2 regions of the Pantoea sp. USHLN298 genome follow, and region 2 is predicted to be linked to the other one. Evidence: predicted binding sites of a transcription regulator. Region 2 holds the regulator's gene; the other holds the start of a gene.

Region 1 (10,130 bases), on a different contig from region 2:
GATGAACGGCCGCCGCCACGGTAGTCACGCTGACCATATTTTTGTTCGTAGGTGTAGTCGGCATGGCCCGGACGGAACAGATCTTTAATCGCGCCGTAATCCTGCGAACGCTGATCGGTATTCTCAATCAGCAGGCCAATGGAGGTCCCGGTGGTGACCCCGTCAAACACACCGGACAAAATTTTCACCTGATCCGGCTCGCGGCGCTGCGTGGTATAGCGCGAGGTGCCCGGACGACGACGATCGAGATCGTGCTGAATATCGGCTTCCGTCAGCGGTATACCTGGCGGCACACCATCAACGATGCAGCCCAGCGCAACACCGTGAGACTCGCCAAAGGTGGTTACTCGAAAAAATTGTCCGATGCTGTTTCCGGCCATTGTGGTTCCTTGTTACGGTTGGGCGGGCGAGGCTTCGCCCCACGTTTAGTCTTTGTAAAAAGAGAAATGATGTTGTGCGTCGACAATCTGCTGGCGCGTCAGCATAAAGACGCCGTCGCCGCCGTTGTCGAACTCCAGCCAGGTAAACGGCACATCGGGATACTGTTCCATCATGTGTACCATGCTGTTACCGACTTCACAGATCAGCACGCCCTGCTCGCTGAGATACTGCGGCGCGCAGGCCAGAATGCGGCGCACCAGCTTCAGGCCATCGCTGCCGGCTGCCAGCCCCAGTTCCGGCTCGTGGTGATATTCGCCCGGCAGATCGTCCATATCTTCCGCATCGACATAAGGCGGATTGGTGACGATCAGATCATATTTCAGCGGCGGCAGCTCACGGAACAGATCGGCGCGAATCGGCGTCACCTGCTGCATCAGCCCATGCTCTTCAATATTCTGCTCAGCCACGGCCAGCGCATCGGTGGAGATATCGACCGCGTCAACTTCCGCCTCCGGGAAGGCATAGGCGCAGGCGATGGCGATACAGCCGCTGCCGGTACACATATCCAGAATGTGACGCGGTTTCTCGCCGATCAGACCGGCAAAGCGATTCTCGATCAGTTCACCAATCGGTGAACGCGGCACCAGTACCCGCTCATCAACATAAAATTCGTGGCCGCAGAACCAGGCTTTGTGGGTCAGATAGGCGACCGGAATGCGCTCATTGACGCGGCGAATCACCCGCTCGACGATCAGATGACGCTCGCTGGCGGTCAGGCGCGCATTGCGCATCTCTTCCGGAATATCCAGCGGCAGCCAGAGGGATGGCAGGACCAGTTGAACGGCTTCGTCCCAGGGATTATCTGTGCCGTGCCCGTACCAGATTCCGGCAGCGGAAAAGCGGCTGACCGCCCAGCGCAGCATGTCCTGAATGGTGTGCAGCTCATTCACTGCCTCATCGACGAAAATTTTGTCCACGTAGCCCTCCGCAGGCCATTTGCTAAATCGGCCGATAGTGTGCCATGAAGCCGGGGAGAATTCAGCGCAGCAAGGTGAAAAAGCTGACATTTAATGACACTTAACGGTAAGGTATCGCCATCTGCTGTCTGACAGCCTTTTCTGATATGACCGGCCCGCCATGAGTAAAAAAACGCCCTTGAGCCAGGATGATAAAGCGCTGTTTCGTCAGCTAATGACCGGAACGCGTCAGCTAAAACAGGATACCTTTGTGCACAAACCGCGGGTGAAAACCCGTGAAGTGCCGGTAAAGCGTCTGCTCTCGGAGCAGGCGGACAACAGTCACTATTTTTCGGATGAGTTTCAGCCGTTGCTCTCAACCGAAGGCGCAACGCGCTATGTGCGCGCGGATGTCAGCCATTTTGAACTGAAGAAACTGCGGCGCGGCGACTATACGCCAGAGATATTCCTCGACCTGCACGGCTTAACTCAGCAGCAGGCCAAGCAGGAACTGGGTGCGCTGATCGCCGCCTGTCGCCGTGAGCATCTGTTTTGCGCCAGCGTGATGACCGGCCACGGGAAACATATTCTGAAGCAGCAAACGCCACTGTGGCTGGCGCAACATCCGTGGGTGATGGCTTTTCATCAGGCACCCAAAATGTTTGGCGGAGACGCCGCGCTACTGGTGCTGATAGAGATTGAGGAGTGGCAACCGCCTGAATTGCCCTGAGAGGAAGGGCCGAAGTTTCGGCCCACAGACGTTAAATCGCTTTTGCCAGTTTGCGCGGACTGACCTGCCACAGCAGTTTGCCTTCGCTCCGGGCGGGATCAAACTCCACACAGGCGATAGCCGAAGTAGCGAACATCGGCGGCGCTTCCTGCGGGCAGAGTTCTGACACTAAATACCCGACCAGGGGTAAATGTGAAATCACCAGCGCCGATTTCACGCCTTCGTTTGCCAGGGTTTGCAGATAGCAGCCCACCAGCCCCGGATCGCCGCCCGGCGTTAATTCAGGTAAGACTTCCTGGCCTTCCGGCAGAGGGAATGCCTCACGTACCGTCGCGAGCGTTTGTTGCGCACGCAGATAGGGACTGACCAGCACACATTCTATGTCTGGCGTCTGACTGTTAAGCCAGTTAGCCATCTGGCGTGATTCATCACAGCCACATAAGGTTAAAGGCCTGACCGAATCACTTGCTGCTTCCAGAGCTGCATCGCCGTGACGCATGATAAAAACTTGCATAAAGCACCGCTGTTGTTTGTCGACATCGCCCGACGCATCGCGCCTGACTCTTCACTCTGCGAGTGAACGCTGTGTTGTACCCTAATGGCTTCAGTATAGTCAACCGGTTGTTTATTAAATAAGCACTTCTCAGATTCCTGCTGCGGCGCACACTCTGGCGACGCTTTTCTAACCCGCTGAATCGGAGTGGATATTCCGATTCAGTCAGAAATGTAAAATTTCGTCTATTCTGCGGCGGCCTTGATCAGCGCCTCACAGGGGGCGAAACGATCGCCATGCTGCTGCATTAGCCGGGTTAATCTGTTGACCCGCTCCGCCGCGCCCAGCTGTTCCATATAATGGAAGGGACCGCCGAGAAAGGGCGGAAAGCCGATGCCAAAAACTGCGCCGATATCACCATCGCGCGCGCAGCGAATCACCTGCTCATCCAGACAGCGCGCCGCTTCGTTCAGCATCATCATCACGCAGCGTTCGGCTATCTGTGCCTCGCTCTGCCGCGCCTGTGGGGTAATGTTCAGCAAGGCGTAAAGCGACGCATCCGGTTTTTTACGCTGCCAGCGTGGCTGATCGTAGCGGTAGAAGCCCTTGCGGTTTTTACGCCCCTTGCGCCCATCCTTCAGTACCGCCTCAAACGCAGTGGGCGCGGCAAAACGCTCGCCGTAGGCCTGCTGCAGAATCGGAGAAATTTTGCTGCCGACATCAATCCCGACCTCATCCAGCAACTGCAGCGGGCCAACCGGGAAACCAAATTTCACCAGCGCACGATCGATATGTTCAATCGGTTCGCCTTCCAGCAGGCAACGCATTGCCTCATTGATATAGGGCGCCAGAATCCGGTTAACGTAAAAACCGGGCTGATCCGCCACCACAATCGGCGTTTTGCCCTGGCTGCGCGCCAGCGCTACAGTGGTGACCAGCGTTTCGCCAGAGGTATTCAGATGGGGAATCACCTCCACCAGCGGCATCTTCTCCACCGGGCTGAAATAGTGCAGCCCGATGATATTTTCCGGCCGCTGCGCCCCGGCAGCGATCTCCTCAATCGGCAAGGAAGAGGTATTTGAGGCAAAAATGGTCTGCGGCTGACAGTGCGATTCAATCTCGCGCACCATCTGCTGCTTGAGCGCCAGGTCTTCAAATACCGCTTCAATCACCACATCACGGCGGACGAAGCCCTGATAATCGATGCCGCCGGTAATGCGGGCCATCTGCTGCTGACGCTGAGCCGGCGTGATCTGACGGCGTTTCACCTTTTTGCTCAGCAAATCCCAGCTGGTTTTCAGCGCATGGTTGACACCCGCCAGGCTGATATCTTTTATCCGCACCGGCAACCCGGCGTTGATCGCACTGACGCTGGCGATACCGCCGCCCATCAGACCGCCACCGAGAATGCCGATGCTGCGCACCGGACGCGGCGTGGCGTCACCGCCCGGCTCTTTTTTCATCGCGGTGGTTGCGAAGAACAGACCGCGTAACGCAACCGATTCTGGCGTCATTGCCAGTTCACCAAAGGCGCGTGCTTCAGCCTCATGCCCCGCGCGGCTGCCCTGCTCCAGCCCGACTCGCACCACCTCAATGATGCGTTTCGCCGCCGGGTAGTTGCCCTGGGTTTTAGCGGCGGTCTGGCGGGTTGCCAGCGCAAACAGCGCCTGACGCGCCAGCGGTCCATGCAGCAGCCGATCGCGCAGCGGCAGCGTGCGGCCGCTGACCTTGCCCTTTTTCACTCTGGCAATCGCCGTTTCCAGCAAGATCGCCTGCGGCACCGCATCATCAACGATGCCCAGTTTACGTGCCTGCTTCGCCCGCAGACTTTTGCCGGTCAGGATCAGCGGCAACGCCTGCTGCACGCCAATCAAACGGGGCAATCGCTGCGTGCCTCCTGAACCGGGCAATAAGCCAAGCTGGACTTCCGGCAGGCCGAGGCGGGTTTTATCATCCAGAGAACAGATGCGTGCATCGCAGGCCAGCGCCAGCTCAAGCCCACCGCCGAGGCAGGCACCGTGAATCGCCGCCACCACCGGGAAAGGCAAGGCGGCCAGCGCCGCCATCACTTCCTGCCCCTGCTTCGCCAGCGCTTCAGCCTCTGCGGCACTCTGGCAGCGATCGATCATGCTGATGTCTGCACCCGCTATAAAATTGTCAGCTTTGCCCGAAATCAGCACCAGCCCCGCCAGTTGCGGGTCGCGCCGCGCCTCGGCAATGATGGCGGTGATCTGTCCGGCAAATTCCGCTTTGAGGGTGTTCATCTTCTCGCCCGGCACGTCGATGGTGATGACGCCAACGTGATCCAGCCGCATCTGTAAATGAAAAGCACTCTGTTCCATTATTCGGCCTCCAGAACCATTGCCGCACCCAGACCACCCGCCGCACACGCGGTGACCAGCCCTAACCCGCCGCCGCGCCGCCGCAGTTCGTTCAGCGTCTGGGTGATCATCCGCGCACCGGTAGCGGCAAAAGGATGACCGTAGGCGATCGATCCGCCCAGTACGTTAAAACGCTCTTCATTCACTTCGCCCAGCGCGTGTGGCCGATTAAGCACCTCGCGGGCAAAGCGCTCGTCACGGAACAGCTGCAGGTTACTCAGGGTCTGGGCGGCGAAGGCTTCATGCATATCAATCAGGGTCAGATCGGCCAGGGTGACGCCGGCACGATCCAGCGCCAGCGGTGAGGCGTACGCCGGACCCAGCAACATATCCTGCTGTACGCCGATGGCGGTAAAAGCATAGCTGCGCAGATAGCCCAGCGGTTGCAGGCCCAGCTCACGCGCGCGTCCTTCGCGCATCAGAATGACCGCGGCGGCGCCATCGGTCAGCGGCGTGCTGTTGGCCGCGGTGACGCTGCCATACTGGCGATCGAATGCCGGACGCAGCCGGGCATAGTCTTCCGCCTTTGCATCCATACGCACGTTATTATCCTGGTCGATCGGTTTTTTCCACGGTGGCACCATCGCCGCCATCACTTCCTGTTGCAGCACGCCCGATTGCCAGGCTTTAGCGGCATGCTGATGAGATCGCAGCGCCAGCGCATCCTGCGCCTCGCGGCTGATGCCGTGGCTTTTAGCCATCTGCTCGGCGGTATCGCCCATTCGCAGTCCGGTTGAATACTCGGCCACCGCAGGCGGTACCGGCAGCAGATCGCGCGGACGCAGGCGGCGCAGAATCTGCAGTTTTTGCTGCAGGCTGCGGGCTTTATTGAGATCGACCAGCGCCCGCGCCAGGCTTTTGCTGACGCCAATCGGCAGCACTGATGACGAATCCGCGCCGCCGGCGATGCCGGCAGAGATAGTTCCCGCCATCAGGCTTTCGCAAACGTTAGCCACCGCCTGAAAACTGGTGGCGCAGGCGCGGCTGACGCTGTAGGCGTCGGTATGAACGCTCAGGCCGCTACTCAGGACAATTTCGCGCGCAATGTTTGGTGCTTCCGGCATCTGCACCACCTGACCAAACACCAGTTGATCAATCACTTCCACCGGCAGTTCACTGCGCGCCATCAATTCGCTGACCACCATCCGGCCCAGTTCCACCGCCGGAATGCCGTGGAAGCCGGTCGCCTGGCGCAGAAAAGGGGTACGTAACCCGTGGGTAATCGCGATGCGTTCGCCATCGCGCGTCAGCAGCGGCTGCGCTTTGCTCATTGTTCTCACCTGTGACTCGGGACCGTGGCGTCATTGCCTGAAGAGGTCTGACCTGATCCCAGTGTTAACCACAAGCGGGTGAGTCGCCAATATCGAAAGGGAAAAAGTGCGAAGGGAAACACGAAAATGAAAAACGCCGCGCTGAACGCGGCGTCGGGCGGGTTAGCGTAAACCGAGCTGGAAAATCAGGGTTTCTGCCTGGCAGCAGAAGGTGAAATCGATATCAAGCTGGACGCCCTGATCCACCTCGCTGAAGCGCGCCTCAATCAGACAGGGATCGGACTCTACCTGGCGGGCACGTTCGGTCAGGCTGGCCAGTTTGGCTTCCGCCTCAGTGCGCTGGGCAAACCACTCCGACCAGCTGGCGGTGCAATCGGTATTATCCATTACCGTGCCAACATCAACACAACAGCAGGCAGCGGTTTCCGTCGCACTGCATTTTTTAATGGCATCAGTCATTATTTTCTCCTGACGATAGGTCTGGTGGGATAAGCAATTTTATACGCCAGATTTTACCTCTTCGGCTAAAGATGCGCCACGAAGCGGTAGCTAAGTGACGAATATCACAATAAAATTTGATCCAGAACAAACTGGACTGGTTATGCTGTGCTGCGCCAGCTCAGTTTTGTTACGCAGATCGAATTTTAAGCGATCAATCCTGAAATATTTTAAAAACAATATTGCAACATGCACACAGGTCGGACCTATACTCTCCGCACTGGTCTGATATGTACGATTTACATCAGTCCCTACAATCCGCCGTCCCTTGTTACGCGACGTAATAACGTTAAATAATAATTCACATGAGGTTGTGGTCATGAACCATAAAAACCTGTTTGCAAAGTCAGCCGTGGCGGCTGCAGTGGCACTTGTCTCTTCACACGTTTACGCAGCTGGGTTTCAGTTAAATGAATTTTCTTCGATTGGTTTAGGTCGCGCATATTCAGGCGAAGGCGCAATGGGCGATACCGCCGCATCCGCCAGCCGTAACCCGGCGACGATGGCATTAATGGATCGTCCGGCATTCTCTATTGGCGCGGTCTATATCGATCCGGATGTCAATATCAGCGGTCGCAGTCAGAGCGGTCGTAGCCTCGATGCCGATAATATCGCCCCGAATCAGTGGGTGCCGAATATTCATTACGTTCAGCCGATTAACGATCAATGGTGGATCGGTGCTTCTGCCACCTCCAATTATGGCTTAGCGACAGAGTTTAATAATGGTTACACCGCCGGTGGCTATGGCGGTAAAACGGACCTGATGACCGGGAACTTTAATCTCAGCACCGCTTACCGGCTGAATGAACATTTCAGTGTTGGGGTGGGATTTGATGCCGTCTATGCCAAAGCCAAAATCGAGCGTTATGCCGGTGAATCAGGCGCGGCATTACGTATTCCGGCCGATACCCAGGTCGCCCATCTGAAAGGCGATGAGTGGGGCTACGGCTGGAACGCCGGCATCCTGTATGAAGTGGATGAAAATAACCGTTTCGGCTTTACCTATCGCTCGGAAGTAAAAGTCGATTTTGATGGTGATTACAAAAGTAATCTCCCTTCCGCCCTGAACGCGGTTAACAATCCGCAGCAGTCAGGCATCCCTTTCGGCACCAACGGTTCAACCATTCCTGGCGCACTGACGCTTAACCTGCCGGAAATGTGGGAAGTGTCAGGCTGGCACAAAGTGGCGCCGCAGTGGGCGGTACACTACAGCATGGCCTATACCAGCTGGAGCCAGTTCCAGGAGCTGAAGGCGACCGGTTCTAACGGCCAGACCCTGTTCTATAAAGATGAGAGTTACCGCGATGCCTGGCGTATTGCATTGGGGACGACCTACTTCTATGACCAGAACTGGACCTTCCGTACCGGTATCGCCTTTGATGACAGCCCGGTTCCGGCCGATAAGCGCTCAATCTCGATCCCGGATCAGGATCGCCTGTGGCTCAGCGCCGGTACCTCCTATGCCTTCGACGATCACGCCTCAGTCGATGTCGGTATCTCTTATATGCATGGTCAGAACGTAACGGTCAAAGAAGGTCCTTATACCTTTAATTCCGAAGGTAAGGCCTGGCTGTATGGCGCGAACTTTAACTATAAGTTCTGATGCGCAAAGGCAAACTACAAGGGCGACTCAAATGAGTCGCCCTTTTTACTGGCAGAAACCGATGCTGGCGAAAAGTTACTGCGCGTCGATATCCTGCAGATCGTCCTGAATCGCTGCCGCGTTCGGGTTCTCTTCCGGCTTGAGCTTGCCGCCGCGCGCCAGGAAATCGTGACGCTGGAAATAGGCGTTGCGGATAAAGGCGTAAGGATCGCTTTGCTGTTTCAGGATCGCATCCGAGTCAAGCAATTGCGCCCGCGTCTCAATACCTTCCAGCGTCCATTTACCAATCGACATCGGCCAGGTCAGCCAGCCCAGAACCGGATAGAGGGTATCGACGTAACCGCCGCCATCCTGACGGAGGGTAAAGCTGCCGTAAGCCGGCAGTTCTACGTAGGGACCATATCCGACGCCATAGTGCCCCAGCGTGGTACCGAAACGGTGCGGCTCTTCACGCGCCAGCTCCGGATTGGCTTTACCGGCCACGTCAATGAAGCCGCCCAGGCCCAGCACGCTGTTCAGGAAGAAGCGGGTGAAGTGAATGCCCGCATCCCGTCCGTTGCCGATCAGAATGGCGTTGACCATGCTGGCGGGCTCTTCAAGGTTGCCGAGGAAATTACTCAGTCCGGTACGGGCCGGTACCGGCACATAATCGCGCCAGGCCACTGCCACCGGGCGCAGCACATAGGGGTCCAGCACGTTGTAGTTAAAGTTAAACATCGTGCGGTTGAAGCCTTCGAACGGATCGCTGCGCTGAGCGGGTTCGTCATTCGCTGGCTTCGAACTGGCACAACCTACCAGAAGGAGGCTGGCGACAGCCAGGCTGGTCAGGCGATAATTCATTCCATTCTCCCTGTGCGGATGAAAAAAGGTCTGCCCATTTTCAGGCGGCAGCCCGGTAACGAACCTGCATATCCCATCAGCATAGCTAACTTCACGTCAGCCGGGGTTGCCACGGGGTCCGCCTGAACGTGATCGGTCACGCGCTCAGGGCTGCTGTTGATTAATTTCTACTGCTATCTGCTGATGACCATCCCAGGGCGTGATCGCACTCAGACCCGACCAGTCCCCCGTCCGGGGGTTGGCGCTGCCGTCGCGCGAAATTCGCGCCCGGACCTGGATCTGATGCTGCGCCGACAGCAGGCGATCCGGCATCATGGCATTGCTGTCATCCAGCGTCAGCGATAACGGGAAGTGGCTGAGCGGCATGCGCTTCACGGCTACCGGCACCGGCGAGACACCATCAGACACAGAAATATACAACACTCCGCCTTGCGGTAACATTTTTTCTGCCTGCGGCGTCAGGCTGATAGTCAGCGCCAGCTGGCTGCTCTGCTGCCCGGCGGCGGTTTTAGCCTGTTCAATGCTGCGGGCAATCATGGCGCGCCGCTCATCACTGGCCGGTAACAGCGTCAGCAGCGTTTGCCAGGCATCAATAGCCTGATCGTACTGCTGTTGCTCAAAGGCATTGAACGCCAGCAGGCCCAGAGTACGCAGGTTGTGACCATCAGCTTTAAGCAATTCGTGCAGCAGCAGCGCCGCCTGGCGGTTATCCTGCGGATCGCTGGAGCGAGTCAGCACTTCGGCGTAATCCTGCTTCAGCCCGGTATCATTGGGCGCTAACTGCAGGGCCCGTTCAAACGCCTGGCTGGCAACGCTGGCGTTATTCAGCACCATGCCGAGCCGGCCCAGCATGGTCCAGTCGTTAAGATTATCCGGTTCCGACTGCAGTGCGCTGCGCAGCCCAAGCTGCAACCGTGCCAGCTCTTCCATACTCAGCGGTTTGGCTGCCGGGTCCATTAACCGCGCCCGCAGGTCAG
Region 2 (10,130 bases):
AACCTGCGTGGCACTATCTCTATGGCACGCACTGCCGATAAAGACAGCGCCACCAGCCAGTTCTTTCTCAACGTGGCCGATAACGCCTTCCTCGATCACGGTCAGCGTGATTTTGGCTATGCGGTCTTTGGTAAGATTGTGAAAGGTCAGGATGTGGCTGACAAAATTTCTCAGGTACCGACCAAAGATGTGGGTCCTTACCAGAATGTCCCGTCTAAACCGGTAGTTATCCTCTCCGCTAAAGTTCTGCCTTAACGGTCCGGTCGCCATCTGCGGATGGCGACACCTTCCCGCATCCGGCAAAGCCAGAATTTGCTCTTATACTTATTAGGGCAAAACCGGAGCAGGAGGCGGCATGGCCAACAAACTCACCGAAAAACAAAAGGCCACACTGTGGCAGCAGCGGCGTAGCGCCAGCTATCAGGCCAGTTGTCGGCTGGAAGGCTTCAGCCACAATGAACCCGCGCTAAAAGGCGATGAGGCGGCGGCACGCCTGGCGTCGCTGAGGAGGCAATATGGTCTCTAATATCGCGGTCAGTCAGGATCCCTACCTGTGGCACAACGACAACGTGCTGAAGAATTTGCTCGATATTCATGACGCCGCCCAGCTGCGTAAAGCCGAGCTGAGTTTCAGCGCTGCCCGGCTGGCGACGCTGGAGTTAGGTCCGCGTAATGCCGGCTTTCCCTGGCTGCGGCTGATCCACCGTACGCTGTTCCAGGATGTTTACAGCTGGGCCGGTGAGCTGCGCACCATTGATATCTGGCGTGATGAGACACCCTTCTGTCACTTCGAATATATCGAAAAAGAGGGCAACGCCCTGATGGCGGCGCTGGAAGATGAGAACGGGCTGGCGGATCTGCCACGCGATGCGTTTGTGCAGCGCATTGCGCATTACTATTGCGAAATCAACGTGCTGCATCCTTTCCGTGAAGGCAATGGCCGGGCGCAACGCATCTTTTTCGAGCAGCTGGCGCTGCATGCGGGTTATCTGCTGGCGTGGGAAGCGATTGATGCCGAAAACTGGCTAGCGGCGAATCAGGCCGGTGTCGCGGGTGACCTGCAGCCGCTGGAGCAGGTTTTTGCGAAAGTGGTGAGCGAGCCGGCGTAACCGCGTAGAATAGCGGCGCTGATAACCACCCTGGATTCGTCATGCTGCTGCTGATCGACAACTACGACTCGTTTACCTGGAATCTCTATCAATATTTCTGTGAGCTGGGCGCGCAGGTGCGGGTGGTGCGCAACGATGCCATCACCCTGCAACAGATGGATGCGCTGCCGCTGACCCATCTGGTGATTTCACCTGGACCCTGCACGCCCAACGAAGCCGGTATTTCACTGGCGGCGATTCGCCATTTCGCCGGGCGGCTGCCGGTGCTGGGTGTCTGTCTCGGACATCAGGCGATGGCTCAGGCCTGGGGCGGCGAAGTGGTGCGCGCCCGCCAGGTGATGCACGGGAAAACCTCGCTGATCCAGCACAGCAACAGCGGCGTGTTCCGCCAGCTCAACAACCCACTCACCGTCACCCGCTATCACTCATTAATCGTCAAACGCGATACGCTACCCGACGCCTTTGAAGTCACCGCCTGGAGCCTGCGTGACGGCCAGCCCGACGAGATCATGGGAATCCGCCATAAAACCCTGGCGCTGGAAGGGGTGCAATTCCATCCTGAAAGCATTCTCAGCGAGCAGGGACACCAGTTGCTGCACAATTTCCTGACGCAATAGTTTGCCTTTGAGTGATTTTTTATGCATATTTTGTGATTATTATTTCACAGAAGCACAACAATCACTCAAAGGGAGTCACTCATGGCAGCCGAAAAAATTGCGGTCACACGCGAAACGTTCGATAACGTTATTTTGCCTGTTTATGCACCAGCGCAGTTCGTGCCGGTGAAAGGCAAGGGCAGCCGAGTCTGGGATCAGCAGGGCAAAGAGTATATCGACTTTTCTGGCGGCATCGCGGTGACTGCGCTCGGCCATTGCCATCCTGCGCTGGTAGAGACGCTGAAAAGCCAGGGCGAAACCCTGTGGCATACCAGCAACGTCTTCACCAACGAACCGGCGCTGCGTCTCGCCAGTAAGCTCATCAGCGCCACCTTTGCCGATCGGGTGTTTTTCGCCAACTCCGGTGCCGAAGCGAATGAAGCGGCGTTTAAACTGGCGCGCTATTACGCCTGCAAACGTCACAGCCCGTTCAAGAGCAAGATCATCGCCTTCCACAACGCCTTTCATGGCCGGACGCTGTTTACCGTGACGGTCGGCGGGCAGCCAAAATATTCTGATGGATTCGGTCCTAAACCGGCCGATATCGTCCATGTTCCCTTTAATGACCTGGATGCGGTGAAAGCGGTTATCGACGATCACACCTGCGCTATCGTGGTTGAGCCGATTCAGGGCGAGGGCGGCGTCGTGCCCGCCACGCAGGAATTTATGCAGGGGCTGCGTGACCTGTGCGATCAGCATCAGGCGCTGCTGGTGCTGGATGAAGTGCAGAGCGGCATGGGACGCAGCGGCAAGCTGTTTGCCTATGAGCATTACGGTGTGCAGCCCGATATTCTGACCTCTGCCAAAGCGCTGGGCGGCGGTTTTCCGGTCAGCGCCATGCTGACCACTAACGAGATCGCCTCGACTATGGCACCCGGCGTGCACGGCACGACCTATGGCGGCAATCCGCTGGCCTGCGCCATTGCGGAAACGGCGCTGGATATTATCAATACCCCTGAGGTGCTGGAAGGCGTTGATCTCCGGCGTCAGCAGTTTGTCAGCGCGCTGCAGGCGATAGATGCAAAATACGATCTGTTCAGCGACATTCGTGGTAAAGGCCTGCTGATTGGCGCGGCGCTGAAGCCGCAACACGCCGGCAAGGCGCGTGACATTCTGAATGCCGCCGCCGCGGAAGGCGTGATGGTGCTGGTGGCTGGCACCGACGTGATGCGTTTCGCGCCTTCACTGATCATCGAGCCCGCCGATATCGAAGAGGGTATGCGCCGCTTTGCGACCGCCGTCAGCAAGGTGATCGCCGGCTGATTTAGTTTTTGCGTAACCGTCTGATCAGCCAGCGGCCATGCTGTGGTCGCTGGCTCCACGCCAGCGATGAAATGGTGTGCATCACGCTCAGATGATCCAGAATGCGGCGCACATGCTGCTCCAGCACCGTCACCGGCCCTTCATTAATATTTTCCAGCTCATCCAGCAGATTGACCTGCGAACTGGCACCATCATATTCCAGCCGCTGCTGGCAACGTTGCAGCGCAATTTCGCACGACTGCAGATAGCGCTCCGCCAGCGTGGCGGTCAGCATGGTATGTTCCCGCGCCAGTATCGTCATCGCATTGATGTGCTCAACAATGAACTGGCTATGGGTGACCCACAGCCGCATATCCTTGAGATACTGGGCGTTAAAAGCCGGTTCCTGCATCGCCTGGTTCAGGGAGTTAAACAGCGCATTGTGCGCCTGATTAACCCGTACCCGCTGATAAGCGAGCTTCTCCGGCGACTGTTCCGCGCCCAGCAGCAGCCGCAGCGCATCCTGGTAAGTTTCCAGCGCGTCATGGGCGTTCTGTCGCAGCAAGCCGCTCTGCCACTGCGGCCAGAGCCACAGCATCCCGCCGAAGGCGATCAGGCAGCCCATCAGGGTATCCATCAGGCGCGGCAGCAGGAACTGCGCGCCATTCAGCGACAGCAGTTGCAGCGAGTAGACCGCCGTCACCGTGAAGCCAATCATCGACCAGCCGTAAAACTGGCGGGTAAAGCGGTAGCTGATAAAAGTGATCACCAGCATGATCATCAGCACCAGCGACTCCGGTACCGCGAGACGTAAGGTGGCGGCGGCAATCACCAGTCCGACAAAAGTGCCCAGCGCCCGGTGCTGAATACGAACCCGGGTGGCGCTATAGCCGTTCTGGCTGACGAACATAATGGTCATCAGAATCCAGTAGGGCTTCGGAATATTGAAAAACAGCGCCAGCGCACTGCCCAGCATCAGCATCACGGCAAAACGACCGGCGGTGCGCAGTGCAGACGAACGCCAGGAAAGATAACTGCGCAGCGCCGGCAGCAGCGGCAGACGGCGCTGGCGATCGGCCATCAGGTCACGCTGATAGAGCGGCTTTTGCGTACGCAGCACCCGCGCGATGCGGTTAAAGTGATAAAGACAGAAATTTCCCACCGGATTATCAGGATGCTGGCGGGCAATTTTTTCCAGCGCGCCGAGCTGCTTCTCCATGCCAAACCGATCGGGCAACTGGTGATAGAGAATGTTATCCGCCAGCACCCGTAAGCGGGCCGAGATGGTCTGGGCATTCCAGCGGATCACCGCTTCCGCATGGCTCTGCTCCACCAGTTTCTGCACCTCTTCCGGCTGATGCAGGCTGACCGAGATATGTTCCTGCAGATCCAGCGCCACCTGAAAAGCACGGGTCAGCCGCTTATGGCTGTGATCCCGACTGGCAGACAGCATGTGCATCTGCTGGTAACAGGTGGTGATCAGATCGACCACTTTTTGCTGACGCGCCAGCAGCGGCGGCAGGGCCTTTTCCGGATCGGTCAGCTGGGTCAGCAGGGTATATTTGGCGTCGCAATAGTTGGCCAGCTCACGGTAGATCAGGCTCAGGCTTTCGCGCATCGGCTGCTCTTTCCACAGCCAGAACCAGAACCAGTTAAACAGCCCGTACCACAGCGTGCCGCCGATATAGAGCAGCGGCGGTACGTAGATCGGCATACGGCCAATCAGACTCAGCGTGAAGATGGCGGCGATCAGCGAGCCCGGCAACAGACGGCCGTGCAACGGGCTAATTTCACCGGTGACGCCCAGCAGCAGCGGCATCGCGAACAGAATCAGCGGCAAAGGAATCGCGTGCAGCGTCAGCCACTGAATCAGAAAACTGCCGAGCGCAAACAGGCTGCCGCCAACAATCAGGCGTTTGAAGAAACGTTTATGCGGGGTATCCAGACCGGCGATATTGCAACAGGCGGGGACTAACGAGAACAGCAGACCTTTTTGCAGGTCGCCAGCCAGCCAGCCCAGCGCCACTGGCAGACAGAGCACCAGCGTTTGCCGCAAGGCATAATTGACTTCAGGATGGTAAATAATTCGACGCCACATCGGCCCAACACAAACAATAACGGCGCGATGTTGCCATCACGCCGTGGGTGACAGGAATTAGCGGGTGCCGTAAACGACGATGGTTTTGCCGTGTGCGGAGATCAGGTTCTGATCTTCCAGCATCTTCAAAATACGGCCCACGGTTTCACGTGAGCAACCAACGATTTGGCCAATTTCCTGACGAGTAATTTTAATTTGCATGCCGTCGGGATGCGTCATGGCGTCTGGCTGCTTCGCCAGGTTAAGCAGAGTCTGAGCAATGCGTCCGGTGACGTCGAGGAAAGCGAGGTTACCCACTTTTTCAGACGTAACCTGCAGGCGACGCGCCATCTGCGACGAGAGTCGCATCAGGATATCGGGGTTAACCTGGATCAGCTGACGGAATTTCTTGTAGGAAATCTCCGCCACTTCGCACGCGGTTTTCGCACGTACCCAGGCGCTGCGCTCCTGACCTTCTTCGAACAGGCCAAGCTCGCCAATAAAATCGCCCTGATTCAGGTAAGAAAGAATCATCTCTTTGCCTTCTTCATCTTTAATCAGAACCGCGACGGAACCTTTCACGATGTAGTAAAGCGTTTCTGCTTTTTCACCTTGGTGAATCAGCGTACTTTTGGATGGATACTTGTGAATATGGCAATGGGACAGGAACCATTCGAGTGTAGGGTCTGTTTGCGGTTTGCCGAGAACCATTCGCTATTATCCTCTGTTGTAATCGTGCCCAAAATACAGGGGGCAGTTTTCCCTGTCAGGCGATGAAAGCTTCAAGCGTTTCCCTTACAGGAAATTATTCGGGCTGCATTCGGCGCAGTGCGCATCATTCTTCCCGGCTTCGCCATCGGGTGACGAAAAATATTTTCAGCACTGTTTGTAGCACAGCTTTTGCCGACTGTCTTCTGTTGTCTCGCTTCAGCTAACAGCGGATTTCTCTGGATTGCTGTTTACCAGGCGAAAGCGTACTCTGACGGCAAAACCGCATATTCTGGAGCGAAAATCATGCAGGCAAGAGTGAAATGGGTAGAAGGGCTGACATTCCTCGGTGAGTCGTCGTCCGGCCATCAGGTATTAATGGATGGCAATTCGGGTGATAAAGCGCCCAGCCCAATGGAGATGGTGCTGATGGCGGCGGGCGGATGTAGCGCCATCGACGTGGTTTCAATTCTGCAAAAAGGCCGCAACGATGTGGCTGATTGTGAAGTGAAACTGACCTCAGAACGTCGTGAAGAGGCGCCGCGAATCTTTACGCACATCAACCTGCACTTTATCGTTAGCGGCAAAGCGCTCCAGGATAAAGCGGTCTCACGCGCGGTGGATCTTTCTGCAGAAAAATATTGCTCGGTTGCCATCATGCTGGGCAAAGGCGTCACCATTACCCACAGCTATGAAGTGATCGAACGCTGATCTCTGCGGGGGCCGCTCTGCGGCCTCTTATTCTATTCGCTTGCCTTCCACCAGTCGCTTCACCAGTGGTCCCATGATCAACTCCATCGCCAGCCCCATCTTTCCGCCCGGCACCACCAGCGTATTAATGTGCGAGATAAACGATCCCTGCAGCATCGCCAGCAGGTAAGGGAAGTCGATATCGTCCAGCGCCTGGAAGTGGATCACCACGAAACTCTCATCCAGTGACGGAATAGCACGGGCGGCAAACGGGTTCGAGGTATCCACCGTCGGCACGCGCTGGAAGTTAAGGTGAGTGCGCGAGAACTGCGGCGTAATGAAGTTGATGTAATCTTCCATCGAGCGCACCACCGAGTCCATCACCGCTTCCCGCGAATGGCCGCGTTCGCTGGTGTCACGCACCAGCTTCTGAATCCACTCCAGGTTGACAATCGGTACCACGCCGACCAGTAAATCGACATGCTCAGCCACGTTATGCTGGGCGGTCACCACGCCGCCGTGCAGTCCTTCGTAAAACAGAATATCGGTGTTTTGCGGCAGCGGTTGCCACGGCGTAAAGGTGCCCGGCACCTGATTCCACGGAACGGCTTCGTCATAGGTATGCAGGTATTTACGCGACTGGCCCTCACCGTTGAGCCCATACTGTTTAAAGCTCTGCTCCAGCAGGCCAAAGTCATTGGCTTCCGGACCGAAGTAACTGACATGACGGCCCAGATCGCGCGCTTTGCGGATCGCCATATCCATTTCCGGCCGGGTGAAGCGGTGAAAACTGTCGCCTTCCAGTTCGGCAGCGTGCAGATCGAGCTGCTGAAAGATTTTACGGAACGCGAGGCTGGTGGTGGTGGTTCCCGCGCCGCTGGAACCGGTGACGGCAATTATCGGATGGCGTGCAGACATAAAAAAGCTCCCTGTGAGGTCGGGCCATGGGCATTGTTACCATGAATTGCCGATCGGCGCATCAGCCGCGAAATTCTTTGCGCGGCATAATATTGACCGATTCATGCAGCTCCGACCACACCAGCACCACTTCACCGGTTTCCAGCTGGCGGCGGACGTCAGCCACTTTTTCGTTCAGGCTGCGCTCCTGCTCGCCGTAGTCGGTGCCTTCACGCAGCACGAAGGTTTCAATCAGATTTTCGAGGGTCTCAGGTGAGACCTGTTGCCAGGGAATAATCACAACGTCAGGTATCCAGAAAAGGGGTCATCCATTGGGGTATGCGCTGTTCAAGCCACATTTCGGGCTGGCGCAATGTCCCGCCGACAAAGCCAACGTGACCGCCGTGTGGGGTCAGCTGATAAGTAATAGTGGCAGATAATTGGCTGCTGTGCGGTATCACCTCATCACTCATGAACGGGTCATCTTTGGCATGAATGATCAGCAGCGGCTTAGCGACCTGTTTCAGCCAGGGCAGGGCGCTGGCACGCCGATAGTAATCAGCGGCATCGATAAAACCGTGGGCGCGAGCGGTGATCGCATCATCGAAGTCACGCAGACGCCGCAACGCTTTCAGTTGCGCCAGATTGACCGGCAACGTTTCTGGCCAGGCGTGCAGTTTGCGCCGCGCATTCTTCTTTAGCTGGGCCAGCAGGTAGTATTGATAAAAGCGCGAGAAACCGCGCTCCAGTCTGATGCTGCACGGTTCCAGCATCAGCGGCGCAGAGACAATGACGCCGGCATCAACCGGCGCATCCGACCCCTGCTGGCCCAGCAGACAACCCAGCATATTGCCGCCCAGTGAAAAGCCCACCGCGACGGTCGGAACCCGGCCCCAGCGGGATTGCAGCCAGTGCAGGAAATAGCGCGCATCTTCGGTTTCGCCGGAGTGATAGATGCGGTTCTGCCGGTTAGGTTCGCCGCTGCAGCCGCGGAAATGCATCACCACCGCCAGCCAGCCACGCGCGCGGCAGATCGCCATCAGCCCGTGGATATAGGGGCTGTGGAAGCTGCCTTCCAGCCCGTGAAACAGCACTACCCGGGGTTTATGCAGCGCCCGCTGCGGATCTTCACTCCAGGCGAGATCGACAAAATCGCCATCGGGCAGATCGAGACGCTGCCAGTGCGGATCGACGTTGATCTGCCGCCGCAACAGACGGGGCAACACCGTTTGCAGATGGGCATTGCGCAGACCCGCTAACGGGATAAATTGATCGGTGTCGGGTCCGGTGAATTTCATTCGGTAAAAGCTTGTCTGATCCATATCACACTGTTAGCTTCGATAGGTTTTTTGCTTGCTGGGGGTGAGGAGCACCCGATTGCTATGGAACTCAGTCTTTTCTTGTCGATGTTAGGATTCCTTTGGGTCGCCGCGATCACGCCAGGCCCTAATAATATGTTACTTACCGCAGGCGGTGCCAATTTTGGCTTTCTGCGTACGCTTCCCCTGATGATTGGCATCATGATCGGCATGCAGGTGATGCTGCTGATGGTGGCGTTTGGCGTCGGCGGGCTGATTCTGCTCTATCCCTCGCTGCATCTGGTGCTGAAAATCGCCGGTAGCCTCTACCTGCTGTGGCTGGCCTGGAAAATTGCCACCGCCAGCTATGAAAAACTGGATACCGATCAGGTGCCGGTTAAACCGATGCCGTTCTGGCAGGGTGGCTTACTGCAGCTGATTAATCCCAAAGCCTGGCTGATGGCACTGGGCGCGGTCGCCAGCTTTAGTCTGGCTGGCGACGCCTATCGTCAATCGGTGATGGCGATCAGTCTCGGCATGTTTATCGTCAATCTGGTGTCCGGGCTGATCTGGATGGGCTTCGGCGCGATGATTGGCCGTATCTTACGCAGCCGCCGCGCCTGGAAAATCTTCAATATTTCAATGGGGCTGCTGACGGCGGCCTGCGTTCTGCTCATCTGGCACTGAGTTAACTGGAGGCGCGTTCGACGCGCCTCCAGGGCAATACCTCGCGGATCACCGGCGCGTGCGGCTGACGAATTTTCTGCAACAGCAGCTGCACGCTTCGCGCCCCGAGCTGATACATCGGTTGTTCGATGGTGGTCAGCGGCGGGTTCAGGCTGCGGGTAAATGGAATGCCGTCAAAACCGACCACCGCCAGATCTTCCGGCACCCGCAGTCCCGCCTCCAGCGCCGCATGAATCACGCCTACCGCCAGCACATCTGACACTGCAAATACCGCATCCGGCGGCTGCGGCAGCGCGAGTAACTGCTGCAAAGCCTGGCTGCCCGCTTCGGTGGAGATATCGCTGGCGTAGGCGACACCAGACCACTCAAGTCCCAGCGCACTTATCGCCTGACGGTAACCCTGTTCACGGTGATGTGAATAGAGATAGCGCATATCCCCGTTAACCAGCCCGATGCGTTTGCGGCCTTTGCCGGCCAGGTAGTGCACGGTATCGCGCGCCGCAGCAAGATGATCAATGGTGACGGAGGAAGCCGGAATGGCGGGATCAAACTCCGAGCACTGCACCCAGGGCGCGCCCGCGATGATGTTCTGGAGATCCTGCAATCCTGAGGCCGCATCCATCGTGATGACGCCATCCACCACTTTGCCGGTCAGCAGCGTAAGGTAGGCGGCTTCGCGCTGGAGTTGCGACGCAGAGTGGCAGAGCAGGATGTGATAGCCGTGCAGCTCTGCTTCGGCCTCAATCCCCTGTACCACGCGCGAGCA

What was found. Region 2 encodes CRP, which controls carbon source genes, mostly activating them, when cyclic AMP is high. Its sites were predicted from a motif close to ATGTGANNNNNNTCACAT; they were not measured.
Region 1: a site for CRP is predicted at 6,764-6,781, ahead of WFK59_RS09540 (YfcZ/YiiS family protein). Genes of this name have one in related genera too.

The regions. Positions count from the first base shown of each region.
Region 1 covers NZ_JBBCRO010000003.1:354,474-364,603, forward strand. The annotation lists gene aroC (chorismate synthase) at 1-380, opposite strand, end outside; gene prmB (50S ribosomal protein L3 N(5)-glutamine methyltransferase) at 426-1,358, opposite strand; gene smrB (endonuclease SmrB) at 1,519-2,067, shown strand; gene sixA (phosphohistidine phosphatase SixA) at 2,099-2,581, opposite strand; gene fadJ (fatty acid oxidation complex subunit alpha FadJ) at 2,806-4,902, opposite strand; gene fadI (acetyl-CoA C-acyltransferase FadI) at 4,902-6,212, opposite strand; gene WFK59_RS09540 (YfcZ/YiiS family protein) at 6,375-6,671, opposite strand; gene fadL (long-chain fatty acid transporter FadL) at 7,030-8,313, shown strand; gene mlaA (phospholipid-binding lipoprotein MlaA) at 8,389-9,153, opposite strand; gene ccmI (c-type cytochrome biogenesis protein CcmI) at 9,298-10,130, opposite strand, start outside.
Region 2 covers NZ_JBBCRO010000007.1:45,511-55,640, reverse strand. The annotation lists gene ppiA (peptidylprolyl isomerase A) at 1-255, shown strand, start outside; gene WFK59_RS18245 (YhfG family protein) at 356-526, shown strand; gene WFK59_RS18240 (putative adenosine monophosphate-protein transferase Fic) at 516-1,109, shown strand; gene WFK59_RS18235 (aminodeoxychorismate synthase component II) at 1,151-1,726, shown strand; gene argD (bifunctional acetylornithine/succinyldiaminopimelate transaminase) at 1,808-3,028, shown strand; gene WFK59_RS18225 (YccS/YhfK family putative transporter) at 3,030-5,105, opposite strand; gene crp (cAMP-activated global transcriptional regulator CRP) at 5,163-5,795, opposite strand; gene WFK59_RS18215 (OsmC family protein) at 6,099-6,503, shown strand; gene WFK59_RS18210 (phosphoribulokinase) at 6,531-7,400, opposite strand; gene WFK59_RS18205 (YheU family protein) at 7,462-7,680, opposite strand; gene WFK59_RS18200 (hydrolase) at 7,685-8,701, opposite strand; gene WFK59_RS18195 (LysE family translocator) at 8,762-9,364, shown strand; gene WFK59_RS18190 (LacI family DNA-binding transcriptional regulator) at 9,366-10,130, opposite strand, start outside.